2 regions of the Serratia rubidaea genome follow, and region 1 is predicted to be linked to the other one. Evidence: predicted binding sites of a transcription regulator. Region 1 holds the regulator's gene; the other holds the start of a gene.
The links. Region 1 encodes PhoB, which activates phosphate uptake and scavenging genes when phosphate is short. Its sites were predicted from a motif close to CTGTCATAAAACTGNCNNAT; they were not measured.

Region 1 (4,213 bases):
GATGAACCGGCGGCCTGCATCTGCAGGTTGATATTCGGGTAGTGCTGGCTGAAATCCTGCGCCCACAGCGACATCAGGTTCGCCAGCGTGTCGGAACCGACGCTGGAAAGATTGCCGGACAGCATGCCGTCCGGCTGCGCCCGCAGGCCGAAGCTGCACAGTAACAGCAGGCAGAGCCCTATCCCTCGGGTCAGTCGCATAGCGGTGCCTCACACATTAATTGTTCAGCGCATTCTCTGACAAAGCGCCCGGTACAATCAACCGGTTAGGCAGGGTAAAGATAAAGCGGGTGCCGCTGCCCGGCTCGCTGAGCACCTCCAGGCGCGCATCGTGATGGCTGAGGGCGTGCTTGACGATCGCCAGCCCCAGCCCGCTGCCGCCGGTCTGCCGCGAACGCGCCTTGTCCACGCGGTAAAAGCGCTCGGTCAGGCGCGGCAGGTGCTCGGCGGCGATGCCCGGCCCGTTGTCGCTGACCTGGAACTGCGCCCCCTGCGGCGTCCGCTGCCAGCTTACCTCGATATACGTGCCTGCCGGCGTGTGATTCACCGCGTTATACACCAGGTTGGACACCGCGCTGCGCAGCTGGTCATCGTTGCCGTAGACCTTCAGCGCCTCGTTAACGCGGAAACGAATCTCATGCCGGCCGCCGCTGAGCGACTGCGCCTCACGCTGCAGCACTCGCAGCATCAGGGGCACGTCCACCGTCTCATTCATCTCGACAATCGGCGCCGCCTCGATGCGCGACAGCGTCAGCAGCTGCTTCACCAGCCCGTCCATGCGCCGGGTTTGCTCCTGCATGGTGGCCAGCGCCTTGCCGCGCAGCGAACCGTCCGGCTCGTCGTCGCCCATCATTTCCAGATAGCCCTGCAGCACGGTCAGCGGCGTGCGCAGCTCGTGGCTGACGTTGGCGAAGAAGTTGCGCCGCGCCCCTTCCAGCTGGCGCATCTGCGTCACGTCGCGCGCCACCATCAGCAGCTGCCCTTCCGAATACGGCATTACGCGGAATTCCACGTAGTGCTCATTATTCAGCTGCAGCGTCAGGGGTTTATCAAAGGACTGCTGTTGCAGATAGTGGCTGAATTCCGGGTAGCGCAGCAGGTTGAGAATATGCTGGCCGTTATCCTCCGGCCAGCGAAAGCCGAGCAGATGCTGCGCCAGCCCGTTGCACCAGAAAATATTGCCCTCTTCGGTGGTCATCACCACCGCATCCGGCAGCGATTCGGCACCGCTGCGAAAGCGTTTGATCAACAGCGCCAGTTCGCGCCGCCGCCGGCGGTTGCGCTGCTGCATCTGGTACAGGCCGTAAAACAGCGGCTCCCAGCTCCAGCGGCCCGGCGGCGGCGTCATGCTGCGGTCGACCCACAGCCAGTGGGACAGCTTCAGCTGGTTGTAGAAGTTCCAGCCCAGCGCCGCCAGCACGGCGATCAGCAGTAACCAGGGGAGATAGCCGAAAATCAGCCCCAACAGCAGGGCAGGCAGGCAAAAAAGGGCCAGCTCAAGAGCCAGCCTTTTCCAGGAAAGGCGTTCTAGCACGGCATGCTCTCCGACGCGGCGCGGTTAATAGCGCGTTGAAAAGCGGTAACCTGTGCCGCGAACGGTTTGAACCATTTTGTCATGACCACTGCTCTCCAACGCCTTGCGCAGCCGGCGGATATGCACATCAACGGTGCGGTCTTCCACATAAACGTTAGTGCCCCAGACGTGATTAAGCAACTGTTCGCGGCTGTAAACGCGCTCCGGGTGGGTCATAAAGAAATGCAGCAGTTTGAATTCGGTGGGCCCCATATCCAGCGGCTGTTCATTGGCCATCACCCGGTGCGATGACGGGTCGAGACTCAGCCCCTGCATCTCGATCACCTCTTCCACCGCCATCGGTGAAATACGGCGCATCACCGCCTTGATGCGCGCCACCAGCTCCTTCGGTGAGAACGGTTTGGTGATGTAATCGTCGGCGCCGACTTCCAGGCCGCGCACCCGGTCTTCCTCTTCGCCGCGCGCCGTCAGCATCATCACCGGAATGTCGCGGGTCAGCGCTTCGCGCTTCATATGTTTGATAAATTGAATGCCGGAACCGCCGGGTAACATCCAGTCCAGCAACACTAAATCGGGGAACGGCTCAGACAGGCGCGTTACGGCACTGTCATAATCTTCGGCTTCCAACGGTTGGTAACCATTCTGTTCCAACACAAAGCACACCATCTCGCGAATCGGCGCTTCGTCTTCCACCACCAGTATGCGTCTTGCCATCGTCAATCCTGCCAATGTGTTAGCGTTCACAATTTGTTTGCGGGCGCCATTATGCGTCAGTTTTGTGACAGATTTATGAAATTAACCACTCAGTAACATTCACAATATAAATGATTCTTACCATGGCGGGCGCGTAACCGCCGGAATAGATAGAAATAGCATATTTTTACCCGCCAACCCGTATAATCATCGTCAACGTTTTACCGCCGCCGCGTTTCGCCCCGGCCAAACGGCGGCCTATTCCCGGGAGAGTCATGCGCCTGATACACACCTCTGACTGGCATTTGGGTCAGTACTTTTTCACCAAAAGCCGCGCCGCCGAGCATCAGGCATTTCTGCGCTGGCTGATTGCGCAGATCGAACAGCACCAGGTGGACGCGTTGATCGTCGCCGGCGACCTGTTTGATACCGGTTCGCCGCCGAGCTACGCGCGCGAACTGTACAACCGCTTTGTGGTGGAACTGCAGCAGACCGGCTGCCAGCTGGTGGTGCTGGGCGGCAACCACGACTCCGTGGCGACGCTGAATGAATCCCGCGAGCTGCTCTCCTGTCTGAATACCACCGTGATCGCCAACGCGCAGCCCGACGCCGGGCAGCAGATCGTGACGCTTAATCGACGCGACGGCCAGCCCGGCGCGCTGCTGTGCGCCATCCCGTTCCTGCGTCCGCGCGATTTGCTGACCAGCCGCGCCGGCGAATCCGGCACGCAGAAGCAGCAGGCGCTGCAGGAAGCCATCGCCGACCATTATCAGGCGCTGTATCAGGCGGCCTGCGCGCAGCGCGAGGCGCTCGGCCTGACGCTGCCGATCGTCGCCACCGGCCACCTGACCACCGTCGGCGTCACCACCTCGGATTCGGTGCGCGATATCTATATCGGCACGCTGGACGCCTTCCCGGCGCAGGCCTTTCCGCCGGCGGACTATATCGCCCTGGGGCATATCCACCGGGCGCAGCAGGTGGCCAAAAGCGAGCATATCCGCTACAGCGGCTCGCCGATCCCGCTCAGCTTTGACGAGCTGGGCAACGCCAAAAGCGTGTTTATGGTCGACTTCGCCGACGGCGGGCTGCAGCAGGTCACCCCGCTGCCCGTCCCGCTCTTCCAGCCGATGCAGCTGATCAAGGGCGATCTGGCGCAGATCGAACGGCAGCTGCAGCAGTTTGCCGATTATCAGGGCGAGCTGCCGGTATGGCTGGATATTGAGGTGGCGACGCAGGATTATCTCAGCGATATTCAGCGCCGTATCCAGGCGCTGGCAGATAACCTGCCGGTGGAAGTGGTGCTGCTGCGGCGCAGCAAGGAGCAGCGCCGTCAGGCCATTGAGCAACAGGATAAAGAGACGTTGAACGAACTGAGCGTGGACGAGGTGTTTGAACGCCGGCTGGCGCAGGAAAGCGAACTGGAAGAGGCGCGGCGCGGCCGGATGCGCGACATGTTCCGCCAGACGGTGAACGCGCTGCAGGATGAGGAGCCATCGGCATGAAAATTCTGAGCCTGCGGCTGAAAAACCTCAACTCGCTGCAGGGCGAGTGGAAAATAGACTTCAGCGCCGAGCCGTTCGCCAGCAACGGCCTGTTCGCCATCACCGGCCCGACCGGCGCCGGTAAAACCACCCTGCTCGACGCCGTCTGTCTGGCGCTGTATCACCAGACGCCGCGGCTGCACGTCTCCCCCAGCCAGAACGATCTGATGACGCGCCACACCGCCGAATCGCTGGCCGAGGTGGAGTTCGAGGTCAAGGGCGTCGGCTACCGCGCCTTCTGGAGCCAGCGCCGGGCCAAAAACGATCCGAACGGCAATCTGCAGGCGCCGAAGGTCGAACTGGCGCTGCTGGCGGACGGCAAGATCGTCGCCGACAAGGTGCGCGACAAACTGGAGGCGGTCGCCGCCATCACCGGCCTCGACTTCGGCCGCTTTACCAAATCGATGATGCTGTCGCAGGGGCAGTTCGCCGCCTTCCTCAACGCC
Region 2 (4,213 bases), 350 kb from region 1:
TCACAAAGCAGGCGTGATCCTCTTTATCCAGCTTCTTGATGGCGGCGACCAGTTTGGTTTTGAACTCCGCCGGCAGCGCGCTGCGCACCAGGATCGGACCGTTCGGGATCAGCGGCGACTGCCAGATAATGCGGATCTTCTTCATCAGATCCGGCTGGTCCATGCGGATCAGGCGGGTAAAGGCGCCGCTGGTATAGCCGCTGTTGTAGTCGCCGATCATCGAGGTCCAGGTCACCGCGCCGTCAAACTGGCCGTTCACCACGCCGAGAATGTCCTGCTCGTGGCCGCCGGAGAAGGTCACGTTGGAGAAGTAACCGTTATATTTGTTGTCCGCGTTGCCGCCGAACTGCTTTTTAAAGTCGTGGTCCGGCATCAGGAAGCCGGAAGTGGAGTCCGGATCGGCAAAGCCAAAGGATTTCCCCTTCAGATCCTCCAGCTTCTTATACGGGCTGTCGGCCTTGACGATCACCACCGAGTGGTAACCGCGCGAGTTATCAGCGTCATCCACCGCGATCCCCACCAGATCCACCGCCTGCGGATCCTTGATATGCACCGAGGCGAACGACGCCGGCGACATGCTCAGCACCATATCGATCTTGCCGCCAAGCAGCCCCTGGATCACGCCGGAATAGTCGGAGGAGTTGCGCAGTTTGGTGTCCACGCCCAGCTCTTTATCAAAAAACTGCTTCACGCACTGGTTATCGCCGATCTGCTGGGTGGCGTTCTGCCCGCCGAGAATGCCCATATTCAGCTCTTTGGGCGCATCCGCCGCCGCCGCGCTGCCGGCCATCAGTACGCCGCTGATCAGCGCGCTCAGAATCGCTATTTTTTTCATCATCTCATGCCCTGTGTGTGTAAAAATCACGGTAAAAACGTACCCGCCGCTCTCCGGCGATCAATGGATCTGGCTCGCTTCCTCGCCGTACAGCTGGTGCAGAATCTGCTCATCGAGCTGCGACGGATGGCCGTCAAAAATAATTTTTCCCTGAGCGATGCCGATCACTCGCCCGCAGTACTCTTGCACCAGTTCGACCGAGTGCAGGTTGACCATTACCGCGATGCCGTCTTCGCTCACTTTGTGCAGCGCGTCCATGATGCGCCGGGTGTTTTTCGGATCCAGCGACGCCACCGGCTCATCCGCCAGCAGGATCTGCGGGTTCTGCATCAGTGCGCGACAGATCGCCACGCGCTGCATCTGGCCGCCGGACAGGTTTTCCGCCCGCTGCAGGGCGTGCGGCAGCATATTGAGCCACTGCAGCAGCTCGATAGCGCGCGCCCGGTCGGCATCGTCGAAGATCTTGAAGAACGATTTCAGCGTCGAGGTGTGGCTGAGCCGTCCCAGCAGCACGTTGGTGATCACGTCCAGCCGCGGCACCAGGCAAAAATCCTGGAAAATCATGCCGCAGCGGGCGCGCCAGCTGCGCATCTCTCGCGCCGACAGCTGGGCGATATCCTGCGCCGCACCCTGCGGGTCGATATGCAGCATCTCGCCGCAGCTGGAAGGAATGGTGCCGTTCAGGGTATGCAGCAGGGTCGATTTACCGGCGCCGGAGCGGCCGATCACCGCCACAAACTCACCGGCGTGCAGAGAAAAGTTGATATCGTCCAGCACACGCTGCTGCGCCTTATAGGCTTTGCCCAATCCTTTCACTTCCAGAACTTTGCGACGCGTACGGGTCTGCACGGGCGGGAAGTCGCTCGGTGCCAGTTTTAATAGTGCCTGAGCCATATGCCGTATCTCATTAGGTTGGCGATGGGTGATGGGCACCTATTTAGGGATAAATTTATGACACTGGGATGATGGTTTGATGGCGGGGAGGTGACGGCGGTGTGATATCTCGCCCGGCCGGCCGGGCGAAAAACGGCGCGCTCAGCGGAAGTGGATCACCCCCTTGATCAGCGCGCGGTTGTTGATAACGTCGCGCTCATAGCGCTCGGCCAGAGTATCAAAGGCAAAGTGGTGCGACAGCATCATCCCGGCGCTGATTTTGCCCGCCGCCATCAGCCGGCCGACTTTGGCGAAGTCTTCATGCGTCGCGTTGCGGCTGCCCATCAGGGTGGTCTCTTTTTTGTGAAATTCCGGGTCGTCGATGCTGAACTCCCCTTTAAACAGCCCGACGAACACGATGCTGCCGCCGTGGCGAATCAGGTTGACGCAGTGATTCATCGCCAGCCGGTTGCCGGTGGCGTCGATCACCTTGGCCGCCAGCATGCCGGAAAACTGTGCGCGCAGCGCGGCGTCGAAACCGGCGTCCGCCGGGTCCAGCGTCGCCACCTCCAGCACCTGCGCCGCATGGGCGCGGCGTTCCGCGCTGGTATCGGCCACCACCACCTGCGCGCCGTCGGCGCGGGCGATCGCCGCCACGCCCAGCCCGATCGGCCCGGCGCCGACCACCAGCAGTTGATCGCCCGGCGTCACCGCCGCGCGCCGCACCGCATGGGCGCTGATGGCGAACGGTTCAATCAGCGCGGCGCTTTCCGGCGCCAGATCGTCAACCGCCAGCAGGTTGCTGACCGGCACGCTGAGGTATTCACAAAAACCGCCGTCCTGATGCACGCCGATCACCGAAATATTTTCGCAGCAGTTGCCGCGGCCGCTCTGGCAGGCGGCGCAGCCGCCGCAGAACAGGTAAGGCATCACCGCCACCCGCTGCCCGACCCGCCAGCCGGCGACGCCGTCGCCCAGGCCGACGATATGGCCGCAGATTTCATGGCCCAGTACCCGCGGGTAGGCGAAAAATGGCTGATTGCCCGCCCAGGCGTGAATATCGGTGCCGCAGATGCCGACGGTATGTATCTGCAACAGCGCCTCGCCCGCTGCGGCGGTCGGCACCGGTCGCTGTTGATAAACCAGCTGCTTCGGCTGCTGACAAATCAGTGTGTTCATTGTGCTCATGATGATTCCTCCCGTGATCTGGCGTTTGTTATTCAATAAAAAACGCCCGCGTCGCGCTTTTCCCCTGTCGAAGTGTGATTCATCGCCAAATAAACCGTTTTAAATTGGTTTTAAATGCCAGAAAAAACCGCAGAGGGACGTGATGAGCAGAACGCAAAACCTGCGGCAGACGGTGATCAATCAGATGATTGACGGCATGATTCAGGGGCACCTGAGCTCACCGCTGCCCTCCCAGGCCGCACTGGCCGAGATGTACAATATCAGCCGCACCACGGTGCGCCACGCGCTGGCGCACTTCCAGCAGAGCGGCGTGCTGGCGCCGCAGGACGGCGGCTACGCCATCGTGCGCCTGCCGCAGCAGGAGGAGGGGTTCGACTGCCGCGAGCAGTCGCCGGTTGCGCAGAGTGAGCGCTTCGAGCAGGCGTTCTTTCAGCTGATTAACCAGCAGCAGCTGCGCGCCGGCGACAGTTTCAGCGAGCTGCAGCTGGCGCGTCAGATGAACGTCAGCCCGGTGGTGGTGCGGGAGTTTTTGCTGCGCCTGAGCCGCTACCGGCTGCTCGACAACGTCAAACGCGGGCAGTGGTGCCTGAAAACCTTCGACCGCCAGTATGCCGAACAGCTGTTCGAACTGCGCCAGATCCTGGAAACCCATGCGCTGTCGCGCTTTCTCAACCTGCCGGCCGGCGACGCGCGCTGGCTGCAGGCCAGGGAGCTGCTGCGCCGCCACCGGGAGCTGCGCGACACCATCAGCCAGCACTACCGGCAGTTTTCCGCGCTGGACAGCGACTTCCATCGCCTGATCCTCTCCGCCGCCAATAACCCGTTTTTCAACCAGTCGCTGGAGATTATCTCGGTGATTTTCCACTTCCACTATCAGTGGGACGCCCGCGATCTCAAGCAGCGCAATATCATCGCCATCGAGGAGCATATGGCGATCCTCAGCGCGCTGATCTGCCGCAACGACCAGCAGGCCACCCACGCGCTGCACCGCCATCTCGACAGCGCCAAACAGTCGATGATTCGCTCCCTCGCCCGCCCCGCCTCCTGACGCCCATCCGGTAATAAAAAACCGATAAAAAACGGGAAAAGCCTATCTGCCGCACGGAACCCGCACGCCCCGGATTCGGCGGCGAAACGCGCCATTTAGGCTGATTAACGGCCAACGCTGGCCTTCCCTGCATCCCGGGCTATCCCCCAACGATAAATATTATTAACGTGGAATTCTGGAGACAATGATGGAAAAAACGCATACCGCCCCCCGCCCGACGGCCGCCGAGCCGGACGCGGCCGACACGATCGTTCCTATGCCTCCCGACG

Region 2: phnC (phosphonate ABC transporter ATP-binding protein) is a predicted target of PhoB. The motif match lies at 1,774-1,793, and genes of this name have one in related genera.

Annotation. Positions count from the first base shown of each region.
Region 1 covers NZ_CP065640.1:2,557,323-2,561,535, reverse strand. The annotation lists gene I6G83_RS11900 (PstS family phosphate ABC transporter substrate-binding protein) at 1-200, opposite strand, end outside; gene phoR (phosphate regulon sensor histidine kinase PhoR) at 217-1,533, opposite strand; gene phoB (phosphate response regulator transcription factor PhoB) at 1,558-2,247, opposite strand; gene sbcD (exonuclease subunit SbcD) at 2,502-3,728, shown strand; gene sbcC (exonuclease subunit SbcC) at 3,725-4,213, shown strand, end outside.
Region 2 covers NZ_CP065640.1:2,905,652-2,909,864, reverse strand. The annotation lists gene phnD (phosphonate ABC transporter substrate-binding protein) at 1-835, opposite strand, end outside; gene phnC (phosphonate ABC transporter ATP-binding protein) at 896-1,729, opposite strand; gene I6G83_RS13630 (zinc-binding alcohol dehydrogenase family protein) at 1,871-2,896, opposite strand; gene I6G83_RS13625 (GntR family transcriptional regulator) at 3,039-3,944, shown strand; gene I6G83_RS13620 (MFS transporter) at 4,132-4,213, shown strand, end outside.